One region of the Solibacillus sp. FSL K6-4121 genome, then DNA from elsewhere that is predicted to be linked to it. Evidence: predicted binding sites of a transcription regulator. Region 1 holds the regulator's gene; the other holds the start of a gene.
The links. The regulator LexA, encoded in region 1, represses DNA repair genes until DNA is damaged. The targets are predictions, from matches to a motif close to CGAACATATGTTCG.
Positions count from the first base shown of each region.

Region 2: a site for LexA is predicted at 2,599-2,612, ahead of addB (helicase-exonuclease AddAB subunit AddB). Genes of this name have one in related genera too.

Region 1 covers NZ_JBBOCS010000002.1:1,317,341-1,332,945, forward strand. The annotation lists gene MHH95_RS16305 (sensor domain-containing protein) at 38-2,218, shown strand; gene MHH95_RS16310 (alpha/beta hydrolase) at 2,243-2,890, opposite strand; gene MHH95_RS16315 (DNA helicase) at 2,905-3,468, opposite strand; gene tkt (transketolase) at 3,684-5,678, opposite strand; gene MHH95_RS16325 (DUF896 domain-containing protein) at 5,815-6,051, opposite strand; gene MHH95_RS16330 (lactate dehydrogenase) at 6,466-6,693, opposite strand; gene MHH95_RS16335 (YneB family resolvase-like protein) at 6,868-7,524, opposite strand; gene yneA (cell division suppressor protein YneA) at 7,511-7,858, opposite strand; gene lexA (transcriptional repressor LexA) at 8,021-8,644, shown strand; gene MHH95_RS16350 (gamma-glutamyl-gamma-aminobutyrate hydrolase family protein) at 8,728-9,423, opposite strand; gene MHH95_RS16355 (5' nucleotidase, NT5C type) at 9,542-10,087, opposite strand; gene MHH95_RS16360 (DNA alkylation repair protein) at 10,165-10,872, opposite strand; gene MHH95_RS16365 (gamma-type small acid-soluble spore protein) at 11,167-11,565, shown strand; gene glnA (type I glutamate--ammonia ligase) at 11,659-12,993, opposite strand; gene MHH95_RS16375 (MerR family transcriptional regulator) at 13,056-13,439, opposite strand; gene MHH95_RS16380 (methionine gamma-lyase family protein) at 13,688-14,935, opposite strand; gene MHH95_RS16385 (trimeric intracellular cation channel family protein) at 15,058-15,605, shown strand, end outside.
Region 2 covers NZ_JBBOCS010000001.1:1,557,080-1,572,684, reverse strand. The annotation lists gene addB (helicase-exonuclease AddAB subunit AddB) at 1-2,558, opposite strand, end outside; gene MHH95_RS07785 (TVP38/TMEM64 family protein) at 2,688-3,311, opposite strand; gene MHH95_RS07780 (PDZ domain-containing protein) at 3,458-4,627, opposite strand; gene MHH95_RS07775 (S41 family peptidase) at 4,791-6,218, opposite strand; gene MHH95_RS07770 (peroxiredoxin family protein) at 6,293-6,865, opposite strand; gene MHH95_RS07765 (murein hydrolase activator EnvC family protein) at 7,109-8,398, opposite strand; gene ftsX (permease-like cell division protein FtsX) at 8,491-9,387, opposite strand; gene ftsE (cell division ATP-binding protein FtsE) at 9,377-10,063, opposite strand; gene MHH95_RS07750 (DUF4097 family beta strand repeat-containing protein) at 10,526-11,725, opposite strand; gene uvrA (excinuclease ABC subunit UvrA) at 11,812-14,679, opposite strand; gene uvrB (excinuclease ABC subunit UvrB) at 14,685-15,605, opposite strand, start outside.

The DNA.
Region 1 (15,605 bases):
TTTAAGTAAATCTTATAACTAAAAAGGGGAAGTAATTATGACAATTGATCAATCTATACCCCTATCAAAAGATCGATTATTTAATTGGTTAAAAACCTTAAGTAACCAACTTTCGAAAGGAACTCTCATCATTGACATTAACGATGAGAATCTACCCATTCTACATGCGAACCCATATTTTTCAAAATTAACTACTTTTGAAAACAAACAAGTCATTAATCAAAATATCAACATTTTAAACGGCAAAAGAACAAACGAAAAAACAATTGAAGATTTAAATTTACATTTAAAATGCGGTTCTCCAAAAAAATTAACAATTTTACATTACACTAAAGAAGGTTCTGCCTTTTGGAATTCGATTACCCTTCATCCTATCAGGAATGATGAAAAGATCATTCAATACGTTTTATTAACATGCGAAGATACAACAGAAGAAACATTAAATAAAATGATTTATAAATTGGAGCACGAAGTATATCAAGCGATCGATAATGAGAATAACCTGCAATCGATTTTGAATTTAATTTCGGAAAAAATTGAACTATTTTATATTCGGGATGTCTATTGTACGATTCATTTATATAACAAGAACTATGAGATTAAATCTATGGGTTCTTATACATTACCAGAGTACGTAATTAATAAACTAGATCTTCTTGAGATTACACCAAATTCCAGCTTTAATAAGAGCGCTGTTTACTTAAAAGATTTTACGGCTACTCCACAGTACGCCGATATTTCAGAAAATTACGAATTGGATGCGATTAAAGGTTCCTGGACAAAGTTGATTTTGACATCACAAAACGAAGTTAGCGGTATCTTAACATTATTTAATCAGGACAGTACTGAATTAAAACAAATTGATATTAATTATTTAAATCGTTTGACGCTCCTTATTCAACTTGCCATTAAATATGCAGAACAGAAAATACAATTGCGACATTTAGCTTTTTATGATTCAGAGACTAATTTACCGAACATACACTATTTTAAGACACAATTATCCGAATGGTTAACTACAGGTGAATTAGGTTTTGTAGCAATTATCCACCCTACCGAATTTAACAAAATCGTGGATTTATATGGGCGTAACGCAGGTGCTGACCTATTAAGTCAATTGGCCAAACGATTACGCGAGTATTTAGCTGTAGATGATGTGCTCATTTCACGATTCTCAAATTCCATAGTTCTAGGGATAAAAGGAGAAATTTGTTTCACAACTTATTACCAAAAGATTGATCTACTTACCCTTATTCCTTTTTTAATTGATAATAACGAAACTTATATTACATTAAAAATTGGCTATACAACTTTCGATCAATCGTTGACAGTAGATCAAATTATCCATCAGTCAGATATTGCCTTATCAAAAGCTCGTAACCGAAGCGGCAATAGTTTTGAAATTTATGAAGAAAACAGTACAAAGCAACTGATAGAGGAAATGGAGATTATTAATCAATTGGCATATGCGCTACACCACGAAGAGTTTATAGTATATTTACAGCCAAAAATTAATTTTACTACGATTGAAGTGGAAGGATTCGAGGCATTGTCTCGTTGGAATTCAAGCAGACTCGGTTTTATTTCACCAAATAAGTACATTCCGATAGCTGAAGAAACCGGAAAAATAAAAGAGATCGATCTGCTGAACTTTAAAAATATACTCATTTGGCTACAAAATCGGCTGAATAAGAGCAAAAGAATATTGCCTGTCTCCCTTAATATTTCACCGGATCATTTTTATGATCCACAATTTTTGGAAAACATTCAGAATACGTTTAACCAATTCCATGTTCCACCACAATTTATTAAACTCGAAGTAACAGAAAGCATTGAATTAGTTGATTTCAAGAGAGCAAAGGATATTTTAGATCAATTAAAGGCACTTGGTATTGAATGCTCCATCGATGATTTTGGTGTAGGTTTTTCTTCCTTAAGTTATTTACCTCAATTGCCTTTTTCTGAAATAAAAATTGACCGTAGCTTTGTTAGCTCAATGGATGAACCAGGCATGTATGCAATAGTACAAACGATTATTCTACTTGCAAAAAATATTAAAATGCGAGCGATTGCTGAAGGTATTGAAACTAAGGAACAACTGGCTATGCTTCAACAACTCGGCTGTCCTGCCGGTCAAGGTTACTATTTCTACAAACCGATGTCGATTAGTGATGCCGAACAATTATTAGACACAAAAAAAACAGCTGACGAGAAATAGTTTTTATTTCCATCAGCTGTTTTTTTAGTTTAAATTATTTGGTAAATCTTCAGATAAAAATGCGATTAAATCGTGTATGTTTTGCTCACTGACACCATGACCTACCGGATATGATTTAAATGTAACTTTCGTGCCATAGTCATTAAAGAAACGTACTGCATGCTCAGCCCATTCAAACGGATAGTCATAGTCATATTCACCATGTGAAATGAAAATTTTAGAACGATCCATCGTTTTTTTACTATATTCAAGTGCAGCAAACTCAGGTAAATAGCCACTTAACGCTGCTGTACCACGAATCGTATCTCCCATTACCATTGCAAGGGATTGTGCCAATGCTGCTCCTTGATTAAATCCAACGACATAAAGTTGTTGTTCATCTAAATTATATTCTTGAACAGCTTCTTTAATAAATGCTTCAATTCCTTTTAATACTTTATCAAAAATAGCACGGTTTGGCTTACCTTCTTCTTCAAATGTATAAAAAGCATAGCCAGGTCGATGTTGAATAGGGCCTTGCAAACTAAAAATGTGACATTGCGTAGAAAACGAATTAACTAATTGTAATAAATCGTTTTCATCACTTCCTAAACCGTGCAATAAGAAGATAGCAGGTTTTTTCTCTGTATTCATCACAGGGACTTTGTGTAAATAAGTAAATGGTGTATTCATTTTTATATCTCCTTTTAAGAAAGCGTCATTTTATTGACGATTTGGTCGGTAAAATAAGCAATATAACCGTCCATCGTTTTTAACGTTTCGTCAATGTCACCTTGTGCTAAAAGTGTTGCTTTATTCGCACAAATTAATGTTAAAAAATCGACGCGTAATCCATGCTCCACAGATGCATATGCATAATCATAAATTACATCTGCATCTTCTACTTTTAATGCTTCATATTGCTGATGGAAAGCTTTCGTATAATCATCCATCTTTTCTGCTACACTGTTACGAATCTGCATTTGGTGTACCATTAGTTCATTTTCAATATACGATACAGTCGGTAACTCCCCAGCAGTAAATGTAGCACGAACAAGATCTGTCCATGCCATTTTATTTTCAACGAAGTAGGCCATGTTTAACATAAGACGATCATAAAAGTCTATTGTTGAAGTGGACGATTCTCGTTTATCATTAATATTTTGTTGGATAATCGTTTGAAATTTTTGGGGATCTGCTTTACTGGATAATAAAAATAATGCTTTTTCTATATATGTAGCAATGTCCTTTTGTATATTTTCGGCTGTCATAATCAATCACTTCCTTAATCTATTGGCTTCTTTTTTCATTTACTATCGTACCATTCCTCATATAATATCGCACGTATCCAATACATAATACCTGGGCAGTTTGCATCGGAAATATGTAATTTAGTATGTTCTTCTTAAATAACCGGGAATGCACACGATAAGAAGTTAAAAAAATGCCACTTGGTCTAGTAGACAAGTGACATTTAAACTTTAAATTAAAGTGCTTTTACTTTAGCAACTATATTTTCTACAGTGAAGCCATATTCTTTTATAACAATTTCTCCAGGCGCTGATGCACCGAATTTATCAATTGCTAGTACGTCACCTTCAAAGCCAACATATTTATGCCAACCGAATGATGAACCCATTTCGATTGCTAAACGTTTTGTCACAGCTTTTGGTAATACAGACTCTTTGTATTCTTTAGATTGCTTTTCAAAACGGTCCATTGACGGCATTGATACAACAGATGCATCAATTCCTTCTTCCAGTAGCGCTTTTTTCGCCTCTACAGCTAAGCCAACTTCAGAACCCGTTGCAATTAAAATAGCATCCGGTGTTTCTTTTACTGATGCAGCAACGACATAGGCACCTTTTTCAACACCTTCATATACAGCATCTTTCGCTACGTCCAACACCGGTAAATTTTGACGAGATAAAACTAATACAGTTGGAACTGACTTACTTTCTAAAGCTAATTTCCATGCTGCAACAGATTCATTTGCATCTGCCGGGCGAATAACCGAAAGATTTGGCATTGCACGTAATGATGCTAAATGCTCGACAGGCTCATGAGTAGGGCCATCTTCCCCTACTGCAATAGAATCGTGTGTAAATACATACGTTACAGGTAAGCCCATTAATGCTGATAAACGAATTGCAGGACGAACATAGTCTGAGAATACGAAGAATGTACCGCCAAATACGTTTAATCCTCCGTGTAATGCCATACCGTTCATTGCAGCACCCATTGCAAATTCACGTACACCAAACCAAATATTACGACCTTCTGGAGTATCAGCGAAGAAATCTCCAGCGCCTTTAATCGTTGTTTTGTTTGAACCTGCCAAGTCTGCAGAACCACCAAAGAATGAAGGAGTAGTTTTTGCAATGGCATTGATTGCATCACCAGAAGATGAACGCGTAGCTACAGCAGTGCCAGCTTCGTACACTGGTAATTCAGAAGCAAAGTTTTCCGGTAAATTGTTTTCCATTGCATTTACAAATTGTGTAGCTAGCTCCGGATATTCATTTTTGTAGCTTTCGAACAGTTCATTCCAAGAAGCTTCCGCTTGTACACCCTGTATTTCGCTTGCCGCTTTAAATGTTTCGTACACTTCATTTGGTACGAAGAATGACTCATGTTCCCAAGCATATGCAGCTTTCGTTAAAGCAACTTCATCAAATCCAAGTGGCGCACCATGGCAATCCGCTTTACCTGATTTATTTGGAGAACCAAAACCGATGACAGTCTTAACTTCGATAATTGTTGGTCCGCCAGTATTTTGTTTTGCTTTTTCAATCGCTGTATTAATTTCAACAAGATCAGTGCCATCTTGAACTTTTAAATAATTCCAACCATAAGATTCAAAACGCTTTTGGATGTTTTCTGAGAATGACTTTTCCAGATCACCATCAAGTGAAATATCATTTGAATCATATAGCACAATCAACTTATCCAATTTCAAGTGTCCTGCAAGTGAAATCGCTTCTGCAGCAACACCTTCCATTAAATCACCATCGCCACATAGCGCAAATGTATAGTGGTCTACAATATCTAAACCTGGCTTATTGTATGTTGCAGCTAGATGACGCTCAGCCATTGCCATACCTACTGACATCGCAATACCTTGCCCTAATGGACCTGTAGTTGCTTCAACACCTACTGTATGACCATATTCCGGATGTCCTGGAGTTTTAGAATTCCACTGGCGGAAATTTTTTATCTCTTCCATCTCTAAACCATATCCACCTAAGTGCAATAAACTATATAAAAGCATTGAGCCATGTCCAGCCGATAATACAAAGCGGTCACGATTGTACCAATTTGGATTTTGTGGGTTATGACGTAATTGCTTCGTCCATAAAGTATAAGCCATTGGAGCTGCACCCATTGGTAAACCTGGGTGACCTGAGTTTGCCTCCTCTATTGCATCGATTGATAATGTACGGATTGCGCTAATTGCTAACTGATCCATCTGTTGTGTCATTGTGTGACATCCTTTCTCGTACGATAATTCTACATCCTATAGTTTAGACAAATTCCCCTAAGAAAACAATCTTTTCTAATTGAGTTTATTAAAATATGTCATACTTTATAAGAAATGTGTCATATTATTAAACATTCTAATTTAGAAAGTTTTTTTGCGATTTTATTTGTTTTAATTTTTCTGGCGTTACATCATTACCTTCTTCATCAATAACTTTCATATGCTCTATCGTATCGCGCATAGTCGAACGGAATGTGTCTAAATATTCCTTGCGCAGTGCCGTACGTTCCTTTGCTAATTCTTCCGTTAACTTTCCTTCTTTTGCTAATTTTGAAAGCTCATTAATTCGAGCTAATTTTTCTTTTGATAACATCTTAATCTCACCTTTCTACATACCAATAATACAAAGGTATAAAAAAAAGACTGGAAGGGCAAGTAAAAACGCTTTGAAAGTAACTACTCTTACAGCCTAAAAACATTGAAATAATAAGGTTTGAGCTAAAAACACGACATAAATTTTACTATGGAATGCAATTAAACTTAAGATTATATTCACTAATTTATTCATCATCGCTATAAAAAACGCTTTTTCTGATGCGTGAAAAATTGGTATCCGATCCGGGAACACTTTCCATGGGAACGACTTGAGTCTGTCGTCTTAGACGTTGGTTCTCCTGCGATTACTCGTCGCAAAATAAATTTCGCTGTTCACGTTGGTGTCGGCCCCTTCCCTTCAACCAATTTAAATGTTTTTATACATATTATGCTCACTACAGAGCCTTTCTACTTAAGTCCTAGTCGCCTCATCTAAAATAAATGCAAATTTTTCGGTATTGTCATCTGCTTCAATACTAATTCCAAATACAGTAACGGCATCATTCTTAACTTCAACATCAGTAAGCTTGTTAGTCATCCTTTCAAAAACCTTAGAATTCATTTTAATTTTTTTTACGTGCTTACCTTGTGAATTTAAATAGTCCAGATCTTTACGAATTTGTTCTAATAATACGTCCAAAATTTCTCCTCCTAATACTTTAATACCTTCTGATTCATATCATTCCACAAACTAAATAAATCATAATAAAAAGCCACGCTCAAATGAACGTGACTCTTCTGTATTTACTTTATTAAATTTTTATAATTGCTTTAGAATTCCTATAATGATGTTGCGATATCTTAAGGACAATTTTCAATCTTCAAGATGCTCCATATATTCAATATATCGTCTATGTACTGTTGCTTTACTTATGGGTATACCTAATCCTGATATGGTAGTGGCTATTTCAGCAAACGTTAAGCCTTTTTGACGAAGCTGTACAATTTCTTCAACTGGTACATCTTTTCGTTCGCGACCTTCAATATTCCCACGGTTTTTTAAATTATTTTGGGGTTGATACCCGTTTTCTACTGCTCGACGCATTCCCCGACGAATTTTAGCATTGTGCATACGTCGCTGATACTCTTCAACTACAGCCAATATTTCAAGCAGCATCGTATCCATCTCATTTAACACTACAGGACCAGCATCATTCAATGTATAAACAGTCGCTTCGTATTTTTGTAATAGATGGAGAACTGCCATTCTTGCATTCCCTCGCCCTAAACGAGTTTCGTCCTGAACAAATAATGCTTTGATCTTATTTTCCCTCATATAATCGAGCATATCCAGTAATCCATCACGTTCCACGTCATAGCCGCTATGTTGATCCGTAAAAATCTCTACTTCTTTAAAACCGAATGCTCCTGCATATTTCGTAAGTTCCTCTTGCTGGCGCTGCAACGATGTTTCTTGCGCACTTTTTTCGGTACTGACGCGGCAATAAATTACTGCTTTAGTTTTTTTCATTATTATCTCTCGCTACCTTAATTGTCGACACATCGGATGATTCATTCAACTGAACAATATATTGGGCTTCCTTTTCAACTGGTACAACCAATATTTGTCCTGAAACAACTTTTCCATCTCGTAGACCATTTTCTTTTTTCACTTTGTTTATCCAATCATGCGTTGCCATTTTACCACGATAATGGTCTGCAAGCGACCATAAAGTATCTCCTTGTTCGATAGATACTTGTTCGTATAATTCTATATTATTGTCTTTATGGAATATTAATACCAATAATAGAATAGAAAACATGAGAAACATTGATGTGAAGCTGTTTAACTTAATTTTTTTCATAATAAAAACCCCTCTTTTCGAATATATGTTCGGAATGTTTGTTCCCATAATAATACGAACATATGTTTTTGTCAACCGTTTTTTCGAACTTATGTTTGCATTCGTGTTCGCATACTGCTATACTTACACTAAGAAAAATAGCATGATAAAGAGGTGAGTTAGTTGACACAAAAAATTTCCAAGCGACAAGAAGCTATTCTAACTTTTATAAAAGAGGAAGTTCGTTCAAAAGGCTATCCGCCTTCAGTTCGTGAAATTGGAGAGGCAGTAGGTTTAGCTTCTAGTTCAACTGTCCACGGGCATTTAGCTCGATTAGAAAGTAAAGGGCTTATACGTCGCGACCCTACTAAACCGCGTGCCATTGAAATTTTAGATCAAGAAGAGCTATCAATAGCTAAGCAAGGTGTAATTCACGTACCATTAATCGGTAAAGTTACAGCTGGTTTACCTATTTCAGCTATTGAAGATATCCAAGAATATTTCCCGCTGCCCGATGCATATGGATCATCAGAAGATGAGTTATTTATGCTTGAAATAATGGGTGAATCAATGATTGAAGCAGGCATATTAAATGGGGATTACGTTATCGTCAAGAAAACTTCTACTGCAAGCAATGGAGAAATTGTTGTTGCAATGACCGAAGAAGATGAGGCGACTGTGAAGCGTTTCTACAAAGAAAAAACTCATTTCCGTCTACAACCTGAAAACAGTTCAATGGAGCCGATTATTGTTAATCAAGTATCAATTTTAGGTAAAGTAGTAGGGCTATATCGAAATATTCATTAATTAAAAGCTTGCCATTCTAATAGAATCGGCAAGCTTTTTCTTTTTCAAACAAAAAACCCAGCCGAAATCGACTGGGTCCTCCTTTATTTTTTACATGCATTTATAAAACTACTAAATAAACGTTGTGCATAAATATCACCGTTTGGTGCCAACTCTTCAGGGTGCCACTGTACAGCCACACAATATGGATGGGATTCGTGCTCTATTCCCTCAATTATACCGTCTTTTGCAACAGCCGATGTGATCAGACCTTTCCCTAATTTCCCTACTGACTGGTGATGGAAAGTATTCACACGAAATGATTCTTCTCCAAAAATAGCTTTAAACTTTGGTGTTTTCACATCAACAGTGTGGGCTAATTCTCCGCGCTTGGATGGTTGCTTATGTTGGACTATATTTTCCACCTGTGATGGAATATCCTGAATAATCGTACCTCCAAAGGCTACATTCATAATCTGCTGTCCTCGGCAAATACCTAGAATGGGCATTTGTCTTTTAAATGCTTCATTCATTAATAAAAGATCACTGTCATCACGCTTTCGTACTACACTCCCGATATTACGATGCGGCTCTTCATTAAATAATAACGGATCGATATCCGCACCACCAATTAATACAATACCATCAACAATATCCAATAAAGCCTCAACATTTCCTTTCGTCGCATTCGGAATACAAATCGGAATTCCCCCTGCTTGTTCAATTGATGTTAAATAGACATTATTAATATCCATTTTCTTGTCAAAGTCATACATCGTTAATCCAATAATCGGCTTCATTTTCTATCCCCTTAAAGTTAAAAGATAATTCAAATATTTTAAATTATACTATTATATCGCCTTAAATGACTACTAAAATTTACAAATAAAGGGGCTGCTAAATGCAGACCCTGTTTGACTAAACAATTTCAAGTTGTTTTATAAAATATTCCTTAATTTCTTTCCAATTATGGACGCGTGTATATCCTTCTTCTGCCCGATTGTATGGCATTGAATACAATAGTCCTGTTCCTTTAAATGCCGCAAGTTGTCTTGGACTGTCGTCAATTAAATAATCGGTATGTATAACTGCTTTATTTCCGCAAAATACAATATTTTGTGTTTTAATGAATGGAAAATGCTTGATTAGCCAATCATATTTGGCTGTGAATGATCCCGGTACATCCATTGCAGCAGTAGCTATAAAGATTTCATAATGCTCCTGCAGCTCCTGAATGACTTCAATTGCATCTTCATCCAGTAAGTCCAAATCACGGAAATAATCTGGCTCATTTAATAGTGCAAATAGTTTCTTCGCATCTTCACGTGGTAAATCACGCTGCGTAGTTAATAAAAATTCCTCGTCCGTAAAGGAAGTGCCAAAATTCTCATTGTAAGTAATACGTAACTTAGAATAAAAGTCAGCTAAAACCTGGTCCATATCAATCGCAATACTTTTCTTCATATAATTTCCTCCTTGAAATTTCCTAATTTAAGTTTATACAATTATATCGTGAAATAACAAGGTATTACTCTCCACAACTAACAACGAACATATTTGCGTTTAAATCCGATACGCCCTTTTTCAACTTGCTTTACAATTTCTGCATACGCGTGTACTTTTCCAGGCTTTTTTCCTTTATGCTTAATTTCTACCTCACCAATATCCTCTGCAATTTGCAACGCCTCATTATGTAATGGCTTAAAAGAAATACCGACAGTCATTACAAAGTTATTCATCGCAACTTGTGTACGTGGTGGTACTAGGTGGATATTTTGTTTTACCTGTTCAAGCATTTCCTTCATTTTCTGAACTGAGAACTCCTCATCTTTTCTATTACCGAGGAGCCAGCAATAACAATGCCAGCCAGCAGACATTTTCAGCTCTTCTCCACTTGCAATCCATTTATCGCTTACTTGTTGGGCAATCTCAGATTCCGCTAATGTAACTGCAACAATATAATCAGATATCATATAAAAATAGGCCTGCTCAATCCATCGATTATAATCTGCTTCCGACATTGCTTTTGAATCTGCGATGATTCCGGCAAAATACATCGCATCATAGTTCCCAGTTGCATATAATTGTTCCGCAAGTTCCTGGTCTATTTTGATTTGCTTAACATATGGTTTCATCGAGCCAATCGTTACACCAAATAGCGGTTCCTTTGCTCCGTTAGACATGTAAATTTTTTTCGTTCGTTCTTTTCCTAATTTTTCTAGTTCATGTATTATCATATTGAAATCCATATTAATCTGCTCCTTTAATCTGGATGTAAAACGGTTTTTTAACCCTTATATATATGATCTGCAATTAAATGTACATAATAACCATTGTATAGTTTTTACACTCATTTTGATCTTCTAAAAAATGTTTTATAACTGAATTTCCAACAAATCTTTATAGCTCTCCTCTACATCTTCACGAGTATGTAATATGAATTCAAGATAACAGATAAAATCCCTTTTATCATTTAAAAGTAAATATATTCCATAGAATAATAAAACAACCTCTGAACAGAATAAATTCAGGAGGTGATATTCATGAAAAACAAAAACATGAATACTGAATTTGGGATGGAAACAGACGTTAACAAGGTTATTAAGCAAAACCAGCAGGCTGAAGCTAAAAAGCAGCAAGCTTCTGGTCAATTCGCTAATAACGGTTTACAAAAAAGCCCTAGTTCAATGAACGCGGAATTTGGAATGGAGACCGATGTGAACCAAGTTAAAAAGCAAAACCAACAAGCTGAAGCTAAAAAGCAGCAAGCTTCCGGCTTATTTGCTAATAGTGGTTTACAAAAGAAACTTAGTTCAATAAACGCGGAGTTTGGAATGGAAACAGATGTAAGCCAAGTCAAAAAGCAAAACCAACAAGCTGAAGCCAAAAAGCAGCAAGCTTCTGGATTATTTGCAAAGAATCGTTCCCAAAACGGTAAATAATTGAATATCATCCCCATACCGGCAATTAATATTGCCGGTTTTTCTCCTTAAAAAAGAAAAAAAGCGTTGGGACAAAACGCCCCAACACTACTATTAGTACATCTTCATATATTGATCGCGTTCCCACTGATGAACAGTTGAACGGTACATATCAAACTCGATTTCTTTTGCTTCTTTAAAGTTTGCATAAATGTGGTTGCCTAATGCTTTTTGCACAACCTCGTCTTTTGATAGTAATGTTAAAGCGTCGTCTAATGCTGCTGGTAAATTATCGATACCGTTTGCTTTACGCTCTTCTTCGTTCATTACATAAATGTTACGGTTAATTGCTGGTGGTGGAGTTAACTTTCTACGAATACCTTCCAAACCAGCCTCTAAAATAACTGCCATCGCTAAATATGGGTTTGCCGATGGATCCACTGAACGAACTTCTATACGTGTTGAAACTCCACGAGAAGAAGGAATACGGATAAGCGGAGAACGGTTTTGCGCTGACCATGCTACATAACATGGCGCTTCATAACCCGGTACTAAACGTTTATAAGAGTTAACTGTTGGGTTTGTAATTGCTGTAAAACCTTGTACGTGCTCAAGTATACCTGCCATAAACTGCATTGCCGATTCAGATAGACCTAATTCAGTAGATTGATCATAAAAAGCATTCTCTTTTCCTTTAAATAAAGAAACGTTAAAGTGCATTCCTGATCCAGCTTCACCGAATAAAGGTTTTGGCATGAATGTAGCATGTAAGCCATGCTTACGAGCAATTGTTTTAACAACTAATTTGAATGTTTGAATATTGTCACAAGCCGTAATGGCATCAGCATATTTAAAGTCAATTTCATGTTGGCCAGGTGCAACTTCATGATGTGAAGCTTCAATTTCAAAGCCCATTTCTTCTAACTCTAACACGATGTCACGGCGGCAATTTTCACCAAGGTCTGTTGGTGCTAAGTCGAAGTAGCCACCATGGTCATTTACTTCAAGACTTGGTTCACCTTTTGAATCTAACTTAAATAGGAAAAATTCTGGTTCAGGTCCTAAGTTGAAGTTAGTGTAACCTAACTCTTCCATTTCCTTCAATACACGCTTTAAGTTATTACGTGGATCACCCGCAAATGGAGTACCGTCTGGATTATAAATATCGCAGATGAATCGCGCTACTTTCCCTTTTTCGGCAGTCCATGGGAAGATCATAAATGAATCATAATCTGGGTATAAGTACATATCAGATTCTTCAATACGTACAAAACCTTCGATTGAAGAGCCATCAAACATCATTTTGTTATCCAATGCTTTATCTAGTTGGCTTACTGGAATCTCTACGTTTTTAATTGTCCCTAAAATGTCTGTAAACTGTAAACGAATGAATTTTACTTGTTGTTCTTGTACGAGTTGCTTAATATCTTCTTTTGTATATTTACCCACTAAATTCCACACTCCTATAATTGTTCAGTACCGATTTTTATCAAATTTATATAATTTACACGCTATTGATAAAAGCGTGATAAATCCCCTTGTCGAAGAGATGTCTTTTGCATGCGCTGAGCTTGTCGCATCTCTTCACGCAAAATTTTACGTAAATCTGAATCCGAAATAACTTCTTTACTCGCCTGTTGTATTGCTGGGTCATTTTTCATGTCAAATACTTTCTTTATACCTGCCATATTAATACCCTGTTCGAGCATATCCTTAATTTCCAATAAGATATCGACATCGTTTAATGAAAACATTCGACGATTACCTTCTGTACGGTGTGGCTGAATTAAATCATGCTCTTCGTAATAACGGATTTGTCTGGCTGTAAGATCCGTTAATTGCATGACGATACTTATCGATAATAGTGGCATTGAACGTCGAATTTCACTACTCATTTAATTCACCCCCTTACCGCTATATTACGACTTGTTACGTACATTGTCAATTATATGTTAGAAAAACTGACATACGTTGTATAAATCAGCATTTTACATACTAGACTTAGAGAAGTGACCATCACAAATTGAACAGACTATATACTATTACCCTAAATTCTATAAAAACAGCGTGTATTTTAAATATTTTCCTAATATTATTATTTAATTAAAAAAATCGTCCATAAAATAGACGATTTTTTTTAAAATTAAGTTAGTTTTTGGACAGCTGCGCAAATCGCATATTTAACATGTTCATATGTTAAGCCGCCTTGGACAAAAGCTGTATATGGAGGACGAATTGGACCATCAGCAGTTAATTCAATGCTTGATCCTTGAACAAATGTTCCCGCTGCCATAATAACGTCATCTTCATAACCGGGCATATATGCAGGTTCCGGGGCAAAATGAGCATTGATAGGAGAAGCTGCCTGAATTTCACGACAAAACGCTACCATTTGTTCTGGAGTCCGGAATGCTACAGATTGAATTAAATCTGTTCGTACATCCGTATAATGAGGAGATGTCGTCATTCCGATTTCTTCTAACATTGCCGATGTAAAAATCGCACCTTTTAAACTTTGCGCAACAATATGCGGTGCCATGAAAAACCCTTGATAAAAATCTGCTAACGTATTCAATGATGCACCCGCTTCAGCACCAATACCAGGTGAAGTCATACGGTATGCGCATTTTTCTACTAGATCTGCGCGTCCTGCAATATAGCCGCCTATTTTTGCAAAGCCCCCACCAGGATTTTTAATTAAAGAACCAGCCATTAAATCTACACCTACTTCTGTAGGTTCAAGCAACTCCACAAATTCACCGTAACAATTATCAACAAAAATAACTGCATTCGGTGCAATTTCCCTAATTTTTAAAACCATTTGTGAAATTTGTTCAATTGTAAAGGATGGACGTGTTGCGTAGCCTTTTGAGCGCTGAATTGCAATCATCTTTGTATTTTCGTTAACTGCATTTTTCACACCTTCCCAATCGATTTCCTTATTTCCGATTAGATCAACATGGGAATAGCCAATTTTGTAATCCTTTAATGATCCCGTATCTTTTTCGCCGCCGTCGACGATTGATTGAAGTGTATCGTAAGGTTTCCCGGTAATATAAAGAAGTTCGTCACCAGGTCGTAGAATGCCAAATAAACTTAATGTTATAGCATGTGTGCCAGATATAATTTGCGGACGTACAATTGCTGCTTCCGCTCCGAAAGTTTCCGCATATACACGCTCTAAATTGTCCCGACCCTCATCATCATAACCATATCCTGTAGAAGGATGCAGATGAAAATCACTTACTTGATTATTTCGAAAAGCAGCTAGTACTTTTTGTTGGTTAAAAAATGCGCGGTCATCTACTTGTTGATGATAAGTACGAACCTTTTCTTCAACTTTCGTCGCTAGCTTTATAGTTTCTGGTGTTAATAATGATTGAAATGCCATGATTTACTGCTCCATTCTGTTCAAACTGTAACTATTATACCTTAAAAAAATTAGTTTTGACGAATGTTTGAAAAACTGCTATCCTCATGGCGATAGTATTAGTTGGATTGGGAGAGATGAATATGGCTTGGGAGGTATTCAGTGTTATCGGGACCATAGCATTTGCAATATCAGGCGCAATTGTAGCTATGGAAGAAGAGTACGATTTATTTGGAGTTTATATATTAGGAATTGTTACAGCTTTTGGTGGGGGTGCAATCCGTAATATATTGATTGGTTTACCAGTTTCGACTTTATGGAATCAGGAAATGATGTTTCAAATTGCACTAGCTGCCATTACCATTTTCTTTTTAATACCGAATCACTTTATAAAACATTGGAATCGTTGGGGAAATGTAACCGATGCAATTGGATTGTCTGCTTTTGCAATTCAGGGCGGGATGTATGCTGTCCATTTAGATTTGCCCCTTGCCGCTGTTATCGTAGCAGCAGTATTAACAGGAGCTGGTGGTGGTGTTGTACGTGATCTTCTTGCTGGAAGAAAACCGATAGTTCTACGTCATGAAATATATGGGGTTTGGGCTGCATGTGCCGGTTTCTTACTTGGGCTTGAAATCTTTAAAGGTGATATATTTTTGTATATCTTATTTGTCCTAATTACTGCTTTGCG
Region 2 (15,605 bases), on a different contig from region 1:
ATCGCCTCATGGAACAGATCACCCATTGCAAATGTCTCTAACTTAAATTCTGTACGTTCTTGCAATTTAAGGCCGTAAGAAGCAAAATGCGAATATGGACAACTGTAAAAACGTTCAATGCGCGATACGCTTGCCAGGAAATTTTCCCCATATAATGCCGTAGCAACTTCTTCTGTTAATGGTTCCGCTTCATTTGTTGAATACAATGGTTTTCCCACGATATTGAGCACATTTCTCCATTCGGAATCCCGTTCATAAAATGCCTTCAACGCAGCCCATTCCTCTGAGAGCGGGCGTCGCTCAAGTTGCGCCTGCTTCAGCTGTGTCATTAAAAAGCCAATCGACGGGGAAGGGTGCTGTAAATAGTGGAGTACATTAGCTTTTTGTTGTTCATCCAATGGATCCATCGCTATTTGTCGATGCGGTAATGTACGAACCGTTTCCTCCTGTTGCATTCCTTGATTTTCAACAACCTCGAACATTTTATGCAGTCGGTTAATATAAAGCGACGGAAGCTTACCTTTACTTTCCTCATCTGCATTTGCATACGTAATATATAAATACTGTGTCGACGAGGAAATCGCACGGTAAAATAAAAAGCTCTCCTGAAGCAGCCTACTTTTTATACCTGGCGCCAATTCAACATCAATTTTTTCAAAAGCTTCCCGCTCATCATCGGATAATAATCCCCCTGCATCCATACGCATCGGATAGACACCATCATTGACACCAATTACAAAAATCGCCTTTTTATTATCAAAGCGTGCAAACTCAACGGTTGAAACCGTCACCTCATCCAATGTTGGGGGCACACTTGAAAATTGGAGTGTTTCGAAGCCTTCATCTAATATTTGTGCCACTTCTTCCAACGGCATAATTTTGTCGCCGAACATGAGATCGAATTGCTCTAAAATATGCACCCAGCCATTCCAAGCCTGCTCATGTTCCAGTGATTGATGAAGTGCATTCGTCAGTTCTTCCTGTTCCTGCATTTTTAAAAGTTTTTTATAAATATCCAGTTGCTCCATAAACTCATACAATGCCACTACTATTTCACGGCCTGTACGTTTACCTTTCAAGCGATTTTGCAATGCTAAAACAGGTTCGCGAATTAAATCCCGAACTGATTTTAAAAGCTGTTCATGTTCAAATTCATCTTCTGTCTGTATCGCATTTAATTTTTCCAAAGATTTAAAACGACGGTAATGCCAAACTTCTTCGTTTAGCCATCGATCATGGACAATCCCTTTTGCAATGACAAAATTTTCAAGAATGTCGGCTCTGTCCCGCATTGCCATTAAATTCGCTCCATATGGAAAGAACAAATCCGTTTTAACACTCCGGAATATCGGCTCATATTTCCAATTTGTTGTGATAATTTCCAACACAGATCTACTAAATTCAATAAGCGGATGATACAGCATCGCCCGTTTCTCATTTGAGAAAAAAGGAATGTCGTATTGCATAAAGGTCGTACCGATAATTGCCTCATATACATCCGCCTGACGGTACATAATCCCGATATCTTTATAGCGCAACCCTTTTGTTAAGACGAGTTGCTTTATTTCCTGGGCAATTCCTTGCACTTCAGCTCGTGGATTTACCCCTTCCAGTATTTGCGCATGTCCTGTTGATTCAATCGGAGCGTCAATAACTTTGTCAAAGCTTCGTTCAATTTGTAGCAAGTCTTGATTTTTTGCACGGTAATTTACTTCGAGATGAACTCTTGGTTCCTCTTCAATGTCGATTCCCTGTTCAAAACGCAGCTTTTGCAGTTCATGCTTTATTTTGTCATATGTCATGGCGGCCCTGTAAAATACGGATCCTTCGAGCATATCAGCCTGAGGGTCCTCCAATGGCAGCACAATTGTGACACGCTTTGCATAAATTAAAAGCTCTTTTAATATCGACATTTCCTGTCCATTGAATGAAACAAACCCATCTAAATAAACATGGGTATCCCGCAAACTTTCCATCTTCGGAATGCGTTCGATTAGCATTGGAAAGTAGCCGTCTCCGTCAATATATTCCGTTCCAATGCGCTCATGTAGCTGCTTTAATATAATGTGTAAATCATGCAATTTATGAAGCAGTACTTCGCTCGCTCCATTTTCCCTAAGTGAAACAATTAGTGGCTCAATTGTCTCCACATCAATATGGTACTGACTGAATTCTTTTAGAATTTGTTCGACTTCCTTCGTAAAACCACGCTTACCGGCTGCTCGTTTAAATAGTAAAAATTCTTCTTGGTGTTCTTCCAAAATACGGCGTAATAACATGCGGTACCCTGTGCCATCAATACGCTCACGTGCAATGCCGCCTTCATTTTGCAGTACATACCATGCCAACCGCTTAAATGTCATAACTTGCGCCCGCATCATGCCTTCTATGTCATAATTCGTCGTCAGTTCATACTCTGTTGTAAATGACATTTGGTCAGGTACTAAAATAAAAATTGGATTGGCAAACAAATTTGTTTTTAAATCCTCCACAATCTCGCGGTGAATAAAAGCTGTTTTCCCCGTACCTGCCCGACCCGAAATGACTCGTAATGTCATAATTTCACCTCATTTATCTTTGTTAATCTATTATAATATAAGAATGCATGTTCGTACATTAATGGCATTCATAAAACAAAACCTTGTTCTTTTACACAACTGCAAAAAACAAGGTTTAATCATTACATATTATTTATTTCTTCTAAGTTTTTCAATTTCACGCAAGTCACGCTCTACACGCTTATTTAAAATTCGTTCGATAAATTTACCGATAGCCCAAATGATCAATACAATCACAATTGATACAATAATTTTTACCGGTGACTTTAAAATGTCTCGTAAATCACTACCTAAATAACTAATTAAAAAAATCATAATTGGCTTAGAAATAAAAAGTGTTAAAAAGTAATACTTTTTCTTAATATTTGAGAGACCGGCCACACTGTTTACCACAACAACCGGTGTGAATGGCAAACATAGCAATACAAATAATGGTGTAAAACCTCTTATATCTACCCAATGAATCAGTTTTTTAACTTGAGTTTGTTCTTTTATGCGACGGAAGATTTGATACTTCCCAAACTTTCGAATCATCAAGAAAAACAGATAAGAACCTGCAACCGTTCCGAGCCATGACAGTAAGAAGCCCCAAAACAGTCCGTAGGCAGCTGCATTGGCAATAACGATGATAAATAAAGGTAATATCGGTAAAAATGATTCTATAAAAGTTAAAAATATACTGAAAAAGGGACCTAATAATTTATATTTTTCTACAACAATTTCTACATTGTCGATAGTCATCCAATCCAACATAACCTTCACTCCTGCCACAAACATGAAATACTAGAAGCATTTAAAATTTTAATTTTGATCTTTTTCACTTTTATAGTAACATAAATTATTCTATGTAACCTTAAAAAAAGAACCCCGTTTTCACGGGATTCTTTGCCTTTTATAATCTAGTTCACTACCAAAAGTCCAATTTTATAATTATCATCCCGATGTACAACATGTTGAGCTAAACGCAACTCACCGGCATGGTCCAGCACTTCCAGACGACAATGGGCTGCATTAATTTGCAGTGCTTTATATAAATCTTCTTCTGTATAAACATCTTGTCCATTTACACGCTTTATTACTTCTCCTGCCAAGAGGCCCATTTTTTCTGCCGGCGAATTTGGTAAAATCCCTGCAATCATAACACCTCTATCACTACGCATTACAGCATAGCTATTACGATCTTCGGCACGGCTGTAATAAATCCCTATAACCGTCCGCGAAATTGCTCCCAACGCCAATGCTGCTGCACCTAATACAGGCGAAAAATAGGCAGTTAATCCGACTATCAATACAAATTGACCAATCATGACTATCGAACGCCCCATTTGAGGATAAACGTTCATCGGCAGCTTTTGACGAACCATTTGCTGGAAACCAATTATAAACGGGAAGACAATAAGTGAAAACTGCTCAGCACCAACTGTAAACTGCGGCCAAAATGGAGCAAAACTCTGAATCCCATCACCTGGTATTATTGTAAATACAGGCAATACCCAAAGCTGTTTACTGTAATAACCGATACCGTTTAATCCTCGCTTAGTCGTCTCCATAATAGGAGAGGCAAATCGTCCACCATAGCGGCGAATCAAAATCCCTTCCGCCATTAACAAAAGACCTGTCAAAATTGGTACTGTCATGACAAGATTTGTTACTGCATCCGTGCCGTTCAGTTCAAGCGGACCGATAGAATATGTCCAATTTTGCCATTGCATAATAGCAAGCATACAAAAAGCGATTGCCATTACAATAGCTGGTGACAATAAATGATAAGTATACATAATTAATGCTACGAGACTTACAACAAAAACAAAAGTTAATAATTCGAGTGAGACCGTTAAGCCAATGACAAGACTAAAAACGGAAATAATGACGGAAAGTACAAACCCCATTATAAGCATATTTTTCAACTCGGACCAGCCACCTAATATACGCCTATTGAAGAATCGCCGTTCACGTTTTACTCTGCGGTATCCTAAATAAATTGCAGAAATTATAGCGATATACAACAAAGGATTTATAAAAAGTCGGCCAATCCCTTTCAAAATTTCAATTAAAATTGTTTCATCCATTTTCTCACCTACCGTACAATTAATTGTATCAAATCCTATTGATTATGCGTAGTCCCATTTGTACCGATAATAAAATAAAGACGACCCGAAATAAATAATTTCGAGGTCGTCTTACATATACTGATATTCTTTTTTTATTCTATTAGAGCATTATATTGTTACATCATTCCAATTGATGCATTACATAACTAATCGCCATCTGTAATTGCATATCATTCACCTGTGATTGTTTAAATGTTTCAAGCTGTTTCGTTAGTTCTGCGAAAAAGACTTCATCCATATGACGCCCCTCAGGTAAATCTTGTTGACGTCTAAAGCTTGCTACTTCCTGCGCTGTATCCATATCGAAAAATCCGTCGGTACGACTTATAGTAAAGCCTAATTCACTTAAAATACGTTGACTATAGGCAACTTCTTCACTATACTCTCCTACCTCAAAACGACCTCTTAGAATTTTCGTTTCTACACGATAAAGTGGGTGTTGAGTCACTTCTACATCTGGTTCCACACCTACGTCATGTACCCAGCGCTTAGATGGTGTGAGCCATTTATTCGTTGATAATTTCACCTCTCCGCCATTTTGTAGATCCCACGTTTGCTGAACAGTCCCTTTCCCAAAACTTGTGACGCCAATAATAACGGCGCGTTTCCAATCTTGTAGCGCACCTGCAAACACTTCACTTGCAGAGGCACTTCCCTCATTTTGTAGAATCGTGACTGGCGTTGATCGTAGCCATTTTGCATAGGGTTCAAACTGTTCAATTTTCTTCGTTTTCAGTGGCTCTGTTACACCATCATGGTTTTGCATATAAGCAAATACGACTTCCTTTTGCTCAAACATGCTCATCATTTGTGCAACACTATGTAAATAGCCACCTGGATTGTCACGCACATCAATGATTAACCCTTCTACCTCCTGCTCAATTAATGCATCAAGAGATTTTTGCCATTCATCGGCGGTTTTTTCACCAAACATCGAGATCGTCATGTATCCAATTTTCTTTCCTTCTACTTCTATTACATCTCCTTGCACAGTATCATTTTTCAGACGTTCCCTTTTTATACTTAGCTTTACATGTTGCTCTAACTCAGGTCGATACAATACGAGCTCTACACTTTCCCCTTCCTTACCATGCATGAGCTTACGTACTTCCCCCATCGTTTTCCCTTCAAGTCTTACCTCATTGATCTGTACAAGCTCATCCAATGGCCTGATACCTGCTTTTTCTGCCGGTGACGATTTAATTGGTGCTACGACGATAAACTTGCCATTCGCTTCTGATAGTTCCAGACCGATTCCAATCCGTTCACTTGCGAGCGTCTGTTTATGTAATGCCGCCTCTTGCTCCGAATAATATGTGCTATATGGGTCATTAATTGCATTGGCCATTCCTCGAAGTGCGCCTTCCACTATTTTTTCAGAATCAATATCATAAACTGACTCGCTCGTTATTAACTTGTGCAGTTCATTCACCACAGCAAAATCTGCCTGTTCAGCTTTTGGCTGTGCCTGCATTTTCACTGCCCAATAGACACCTGCCCCTATACACAGCAATAAAATAATTAATAAAAAAATCCGACTTTTCCGCACAAATTCTCCTCCGTTCCATAAAATTTATGAAGCGAAAGAAAGATTCATACTTATAAAGACGGATAGAACATGAATTAATTTAATTGTGTCACATTTTCTCGTAATGTATCTAAATCAAGTGGACCTACAATTGTCTTTTGAATTTTCCCCTCTGCATCAATCATGAAGGTTGATGGAAGTGTTAAAAGTTCATATTGGCGGGACACTGTTTCCTCCAATTCTAAAACAATCGGAAATGTTATATCATAGCTTTTCAAAAACTGCTCGACTCGTTCAATCTTTTCCCTATGATATGTCACATTGACACCGACAATTTCAACATTGTCTGTTTCACGGTATTTCTCATAGTACTTTTGCATATGGGGCATTTCTGCCTCACAGGGTGGACACCAAGTTGCCCAGAAATTCAATACAACCTTTTTTCCACGTAAATCTGAAAGGGTCACCGGTTCTCCCTGTATATTATATAAAGTAAAATCAGGTGCGAACTGTCCTTTTTCAAGTCCGATTTCCTCTCCTAATTCAATTTCTGTTCCTAATGCATCACTGCTGATCGCTGTACTTTTATCGAGTTCCTTTTTTATATATGTACTTAGCATCGTAACGACGAGAACTAAAATTATAACGATCCCTATATTCTTTTTCATCAACCTCACCTCACTAATTCTTCCTATTAGTACAATATCATACCTTTATGGAATTTATTCAAAATTAAAAGGCAAAACTTTTACAAATACCGTCTACCTTTTTATAGAATAGTTATAGAGTGAAGACAGCAACTCTCTGGATAAGTATGCGGGAGATACCTAGACGGAGAACAAGCCAAACAAATAAAGCAGTTCAAATTTTACGAATGTAAAATTTGAACTGCTTTTAATTTTAAAACATTATTATAACGAAATATAACGTAAAGGATTCACAGCATTTGAACGACTGCCATTCCATTCACCTACATGGATTTCGAAATGTAAATGCGGTCCTGTCGAGTTTCCGGTATTACCTAAACGTGCAATTTGCTGCCCCTTAGAAACAACGTCACCTACACTAGCATTAAAACCGCTTAAATGGGCATATGTTGTCGTGAAAATTTGGCCTTCGATTGAGTGGGTTACCATCACTACATTCCCATAACCATTCATTGTTCCTGCATAAGAAACAACACCATCAGCTGCTGCAACAACCGGTGTACCGATTGAATTGGCAATATCGATTCCTAAGTGATTTTTACTTCCGATTGGCCCGATATCACGTGAGCCGAAGCCTGAAGTAAATCGCCCAGCTGCTGGTCTTGTCCAAGTACCAGCTGCAACAGTTGGTAAATTTCCAGAGCTTGAAACATTACTATTATTTTTCTTTTTATTTCTTTTAGCTTCTAAAGCTTTTTGTCGTGCAATTTCAGCTAATCGAGCCTGTTCTTTAAGGAATTTCTCTTCTACTTCTTTACTTAACTCTACTTTATCATCGTATTCTTCTTTTAACGACGTTTTTTGAGCACGTAATTTCGCTTCTTCTTTTTCAAGCTCTGCTACTAATTGATTTTTTTCTCTCTTTTGTTCCTTTAATGACGCCATCAGTTTTTGCAGTTTTGCCTTATTCGCTTCTAAATTCTCTTTTTTCTTTAGTAGTTCTACTTTTTGGACTTCCAGCTTTTCCTGGTCTTCCTTTTGCTCACGCATAATTTGACGGTCAGCATCCATAAGCGTACTTACAGCAGAGAAACGGTCAATAAAATCTACAAAACTATTAGCACCTAGGAGTACATCTAAATAACTTACCGTACCACTTGATTGAATGGCACGGGCACGCTCGCGCAATAGTTCGTCACGCTTCTTAATTTTATCTTGTAATTCTTTTATTTCATCTTCCAATATCGAAATTTCTTCATTTGCAATTTCGATATCCAATTCGACAACTTCAATTTCTTGATTCTTTGCATTAATCTTTGCCCCAATTTGCTCTAATTGAGAAATAATTTTCTGCTGACGATTTTGATTTGTTTGAATTTCATTTGTTTTTTGTTCGAGTGATTTGTTGAGCATCTTTTTCTCAGCTTCAAGTTGGCTGCGCTCTTTTTTTAGTTCACTTAATGATGCTGCATAAGCTGCCGGCATTTGAATAAATAAAATAAGCGCTAGTAGTACAGCAATGATTTTAAATGAACGCGTTGTTAGCTTCTTCAAAACCTGTTTCCCCCTAAATGCATGAATAGTAGTCGCTCGTTTCGTCTCTCTTTTGTTGAACTTTCAAAGAGCATGATGCAATTTATGTTATATTACACTTTTAAAAACTTACGCACTGACATAAAGCTGCCCCAGATACCGATGAACATGCCGATGAATAAAATTAGTCCATTCACCTGCAGCATAAGTGGTGCAACCTCTAATAATTGGAATAACTCGCCTTTTAATCTTGGTGCAAGTAATTCATAAATATTGTAATAAGCAATCGTAACGGCTGTTATAGGAATGATAGATCCAATGATTCCTAGCCACATTCCCTCTAACACAAATGGAATGCGAACAAAAGAATTTGTAGCCCCTACAAGTTTCATAATTTCTATTTCATCTCTACGTGCAGTAATCGTAATGCGAATCGTATTGGAAATTAGGAACATCGCTGTAAACAGCAAACCTAAGATTAACACAAGACCTACATTACGTGCAATTTCTAAGAAGTTAAATAGTTTTTCTACTTTACCTTCACCATATTTCACTTCATATGTGCTTTCAAAGCTTTCAATCTTCTTTGCTACTTCAGCAGTTTTTAATGGATCGACCGCTTTTACGTATAGCACATTATATAATGGATTGTTTTGTTCAAATAAACTTAATTCATCACCAAAGTCTTTAATTAACTTACTTAACTCTTCTTCCTTAGAAGAATATGTAACTTCTTCAACATCTGGTAGATTGTGAATTTCGTCAACTAACTGTTCTTCGGCAAGTTTAGCTTCTGCCTCATCGGGAATAATTTCTATTAATACACGAATTTCAACATCGTTTTCTAAATCCGATGCCACTTTATTTAAATTCATCATAATGGCTGCAAATACGCCTACCAATAATAAAGTTACTGTTACGGCACTGATGGAAGCCAATGTCATCCAACTATTTCGCCCTAATGATTTGAAACTTTCGCGGAAGTGACGTGCAATTGTTCTAGTTTTCATAGCCGTAATCACCTCCGTACTCATCACGGACGATCATTCCGCCTTCAATTGCAATAACGCGTCTACGCACTGTGTTTACAATTTCCCGGTTATGAGTAGCCATTACAATCGTCGTACCTTGGCGATTAATTTCCTCAAAAATATTCATAATCTCCCAAGATGTTTCCGGATCGAGATTCCCTGTAGGCTCGTCCGCAATCATTACTTTCGGACGATTTACGATGGAACGGGCAATTGCCACCCGTTGCTGTTCCCCACCGGAAAGCTCATTTGGCAACATACGCACTTTATGCTTTAACCCAACAAGTTCAAGCACTTCCATTACTCGTTTACGAATCACTTTTGGCTGCTCTTCAATTACTTCCATCGCAAACGCTACATTCTCGTATACCGTTAAGCGCGGCAATAATTTAAAGTCCTGAAACACCACCCCGAGCTGACGGCGTAAATGAGGCACACGGTTATCTTTTAACGTTCTTAAGTTAATCCCGTTAATTAATACATCACCTGAAGTCGGCTTTTCCTCGCGGTACATCAACTTTATAAATGTCGATTTTCCTGCTCCACTCGGTCCTACTACATAAACAAACTCACCTTTTTTTATTTGAACTGTAATCCCGTTCGCCGCAACGACCCCATTAGGATACTTTTTAACTACATTGTTCATTTGAATCATTAACGAAACCACCTAAGTCTTTGTCTTAATTAAATTATAGTCTTATCTATTATAGCACTTTCAATCTATAAATTTATTACAGTTTCTTTTCAATGTAGGCTATCATAAGCATTTAAAGTATAATGTCGATACCGCAGCCTTCATATTATCAAATAATTTTTGTTTCTAAGTGCGATATAAACATTTTTTATGTTTTCGTAATATATTTGTTAAACTACGAAATTTTATTAATATAATATAAGGTTCCCATTCTTTAAATAATTCGACATATAAAATGGAATTCCTTTACATATATTGATGAAATTTGGATTTTAATGAAGTAGGGGTGTTTTATCGGGACTTTTTTAAAAGGGTGAGAGACTTAATTTGAGGGTGTTAAAAATTAGAATTACTCCGTCTATTCTTTTTGAACAGACAAAAGGCACTTACTTATATAAGTAAGCACCCCTTCAGTCTTCTATATTATTGCAGTGTATAGCGTACTAATACCGTACCAGTACGTGATTCACCTACTAATTTTAGTAGTTTTGCGCCTTCCAATTCTTTTGTAAAGCGCAGCGATTTTGAAAGGAATTGTTCCTCTTCTTCAGAAAGCTTCACATCACTCAAGCCAACGTCTGCTTTCCCGAAGTTTGTGAAAATTTGTCCTTCAAGTGCAACCGTTTTTGGTACATAGATTTCTACTGAACCTGCTAAAGCACGGGCTTTAATTTTGCGTGCCTCTGAGCTTGTAGTTGTAATAACAACATGTCCATTTACAGATTCCGCTTCTACTTCCTTTAATTCTCCGTCAATGTAGATGCGTCCATTTGCTGTTTCCACTTCTAAATCGTCGCCTTTTACATGACGTGCTTCTACCGTACCATTGCTCGCTTGCAATTCTGCATGATCGAAAGTCACGTTTTCAAGTCGAACGATACCGTTATACGTACGGGCTTTAATTAATTTTGCATCCATCTGTTCAATCGATATACTACCTGTTAATAATCGGGCGATAAATACATCGTAATGTTTTTCTGGAATAGCAAGTTGCACATTTAACTGTGTAAATTTATTTGCTGATTGAATAAACAATTTATCATTCGTCAATGTCGATAAGTTTTCAGTAACTTGCGAAATTGTTTCTTCCTGTGTACCTTTTTGCGGCGTTTTGCCGAAAATGTTCACTGTCACCAATTCGTCTGTTGCTCTTACTACATCTACTTTACCATTTGCGACCTCTAACTCAATGCTTTTAATATCAGAGATAGGATATGCAAACGTTTTTGTAAATTCTACTTTTTCACCAAAAGGCGTTTCAATATCAAGGTCCTTGAATTTCGATAAAGCTGCACCAACCATACCAGTCATACGTGTGCTGAATTGTGATAAGTCCTGCTTAATATCACCCATAAACTCGTCCATCTTTTTAGTGAATTCTTTATCGTTGAATGATTTGCCGAAAATATCTTCAAACCCTGTTGTCTTACGCTTCTGTTTTTGTTCTTCAAAAATTGGGTCTGCCTTATGTGGTTCTTCCTTTTGCTTTTCAAAAGTTGGAACTACTGGCGTTGGAGTGGATTCCTTTTGTGACGAAAGCTTTTCGAATAATACAATCGCCTCTTCTGCTGAAATTGTACCGTTTTCAACTAATTGTAAAATACGTTTACGTTCTTCTTGCATATAAAAATTCCTCCCTCTGCTTCGTATATAGTTATTATACGAGGAGGGAGGAGAAAAAGTTTCGTTTGCGCTCTCAGTTTTTTAATCTATTTGCTTTTTGCTGCGCTAATTTTCGAGGACATACGCTCGCGGTCACGCTCTAAAATAGGCTTTAAATAGCGCCCAGTATAGCTTTCCTTCACTTCTGCAATTTCCTCAGGTGTGCCGGTTGCTAAAATCGTGCCTCCACCTTCTCCACCTTCAGGACCTAGGTCAATAATATAGTCTGCGGTCTTGATTACATCTAAATTATGTTCAATGACAAGCACTGACTCTCCATTTTCCACTAAACGCTGCAGCACGATTAGCAGACGCGAAATATCATCCGCATGTAAACCTGTCGTTGGCTCATCCAAAATATAAAATGACTTTCCGTTTGAACGACGATGTAATTCAGAAGCCAATTTTACACGTTGTGCTTCCCCGCCGGATAATGTTGTAGCAGGCTGGCCGAGCTTCACATACCCTAGCCCTACATCAACAATCGTTTGCAATTTACGTTGAATTTTCGGTATGTTCCCGAAAAATTCTAACGCGTCCTCAACAGTCATTTCCAAAATATCAGATATATTTTTATCTTTATATTTTACTTCCAACGTTTCGCGATTGTAGCGCTTTCCGTGGCATATTTCACATGGTACATAAACATCCGGTAAGAAGTGCATCTCGATTTTAATAATGCCATCCCCGCGACAAGCTTCACAACGTCCGCCTTTTACATTGAAAGAAAATCGTCCTTTTTTATAGCCGCGGATTTTCGCTTCATTCGTCATCGCAAATACATCCCGAATATCATCAAATACACCAATATAGGTTGCCGGGTTTGAACGTGGTGTACGTCCAATTGGTGATTGATCCACATCAATGACCTTCTCCAGCTGCTCCAACCCTTCGATTGATTTGTGTTTGCCGGGCTTTACTTTTGCACGATTTAATTTTGAAGCGAGTGCTTTATATAATATTTCGTTCACTAATGTTGATTTGCCTGAGCCGGAAACACCGGTAACTGCAATAAACTGACCTAATGGAATATCGATATTGACGTTTTTCAAGTTATTTTCCGAAGCGCCTTTAATCGTAATTTTTCGGTCATCCGCTTTACGACGTTCAAGCGGCAATGGAATAAATTTCTTACCACTTAAATACTGTCCGGTAATTGATTCTTTATTTTTCATCACTTGCTTCGGCGTCCCTTGCGCAATAATTTGTCCACCATGTACACCAGCACCTGGTCCGATATCGATTAGATGATCCGCTGCCATCATCGTATCTTCATCATGTTCGACGATAATTAATGTATTGCCCAAATCACGCATATTTTCCAGTGTATGAATCAATCTGTCATTATCCCTTTGGTGCAGCCCAATGGATGGCTCGTCTAAAATGTAGAGGACTCCTGACAAGCGCGAACCAATCTGGGTTGCCAACCGAATACGCTGTGCTTCTCCGCCTGATAATGTTCCTGCCGAACGAGCAAGCGTTAAATAGTTTAATCCAACATCTAGTAAGAACTTTAATCGCTCAATTACTTCACGAATAATTAATTTCGCAATTTGACGTTCTTTTTCTGTTAACTCCACTGAACTAAAGAAATCATACATTTCCTGAATCGAGTGACGCGTTGCTTCAGAAATATTTTGATCTTTAATTTTCACTGCCAGCGTTTCTTTTTTCAGACGATGCCCCTTACATGTAGCACACGGCTGCTCCGTCATATATTTTTGCATCGATTCGCGCACATAGTCTGAAGAGGACTCTGTAAAACGGCGCTCGATATTGCTGATTACCCCTTCAAACTCCATATTTTTCTTATGCATTCTGCCATAATCATTTGTATATTCAAAAAGGATTTTCTCTTTGCCTGAACCGTATAAAATTTTATCCATTTTTTCCTTTGGAATATCCTTTACCGGTACATCCATTGGAATATCAAAATGCTTGCATACAGATGCTAAAAGCTGCGGATAATAATTGGAAGAAACGGATTCCCATGGGGCAATCGCATTTTCATTCAATGTTAAATCCCAATTATAAATAACTAAATCTAGATCAGCCTTAGCTCTGCTGCCAAGCCCATCACATGTTGGACATGCACCGAATGGGCTGTTGAACGAGAACATGCGCGGCTCAAGTTCACCAATTGAAAAGCCGCACAAAGGACATGCATGATGCTCACTGAATAACAGCTCCTCATGTTCCATAACATCAACGAGTACTCGTCCGTCTGCTATTTTCAGAGCGGCTTCAAGGGAATCGCTTAATCGTGATTCTACCCCCTCTTTTAAAACAATACGGTCGACTACTACTTCAATTGTGTGCTTTTTATTTTTATCGAGCTCAATATTGTCATCTAAATCACGAAGTTCCCCATTTAATCGGATGCGGACATAGCCTTGCTTTTTCAGGTCTTCCAGTAGCTTTACATGCGTACCTTTTTTCCCTTCAATAACAGGGGCAAGTAACTGCATTTTAGTACGCTCTGGATATTCCAGTAAACGGTCCACCATTTGCTCGATTGTCTGGGATGTAATTTCTATACCATGTGTCGGGCAATACGGTTTGCCGATCCGTGCAAAAAGTAATCGTAAATAATCATAAATTTCCGTAACCGTCCCAACAGTAGAGCGCGGGTTACGGCTCGTTGTTTTCTGATCAATGGAAATGGCCGGGGAAAGCCCTTCAATCGTATCGACATCTGGCTTGTCCATTTGCCCTAAAAATTGTCGTGCATAGGCAGACAATGATTCCACATAACGACGTTGCCCTTCAGCATAAATCGTATCGAATGCTAAAGAGGATTTCCCGGAGCCTGAAAGACCTGTCACTACGACAATTTTATCGCGGGGAATTGTGACATCAATATTTTTTAAATTATGCGCTCGTGCACCTTGTACGACAATTTCTGTATTTTTCACATTGTTCACCCTTCTGCCTTTAATTCAAATATCATGTCACGTAATTCTGCCGCACGTTCAAAGTCCAACCCTTTTGCGGCTTCTTTCATTTCAACTTGCAAAGTTGCAACAAGCTTCTCTAGCTCTTTTTTTGTAAGCTTTTTGCCGCCTGTTACTTTTGTAATGTATGTTTCTTCCTGTTCCGCAGCTTGAGTTGCACGAATAATATCAGGAATCTTTTTAATAATAGTCTTTGGTGTAATACCGTGTTCTTCGTTGTAAGCCTTTTGTATTTCACGACGACGCTTCGTTTCACTGATGGCCTTTGTCATCGAATCCGTCATATTGTTGGCATATAGAATAACATGACCATTCGAGTTACGTGCAGCACGTCCAATTGTTTGAATTAATGAACGCTCTGAACGAAGGAAGCCTTCTTTGTCTGCATCGAGAATTGCGACAAGGGATACTTCTGGAATATCAAGACCTTCCCGCAATAAGTTAATGCCGATCAGCACATCATATGTCCCTTTACGAAGCTCACGGATAATTTCGATCCGTTCTAATGTCTTGATTTCCGAGTGCAAGTATTCAACTTTTAAGCCCATTTCCTTTAAATAACTCGATAAATCCTCAGACATTTTCTTTGTTAATGTTGTAATTAATGTTCGTTCATTACGACGGATACGTTCATGAATTTCATCGATTAAATCATCAATCTGCCCTTCAATTGGACGTACATCGATTGTTGGATCGAGCAGCCCTGTCGGACGAATAATTTGCTCCACCATTTCAGGTGTATGTTCCAATTCGTATGGACCAGGTGTTGCAGATACATAAATCGCCTGACTAACTTTTGACTGGAACTCATCGAACATTAAAGGACGGTTATCAAGTGCAGACGGCAAACGGAAGCCGTGCTCAACTAATACGCCTTTGCGAGCCTG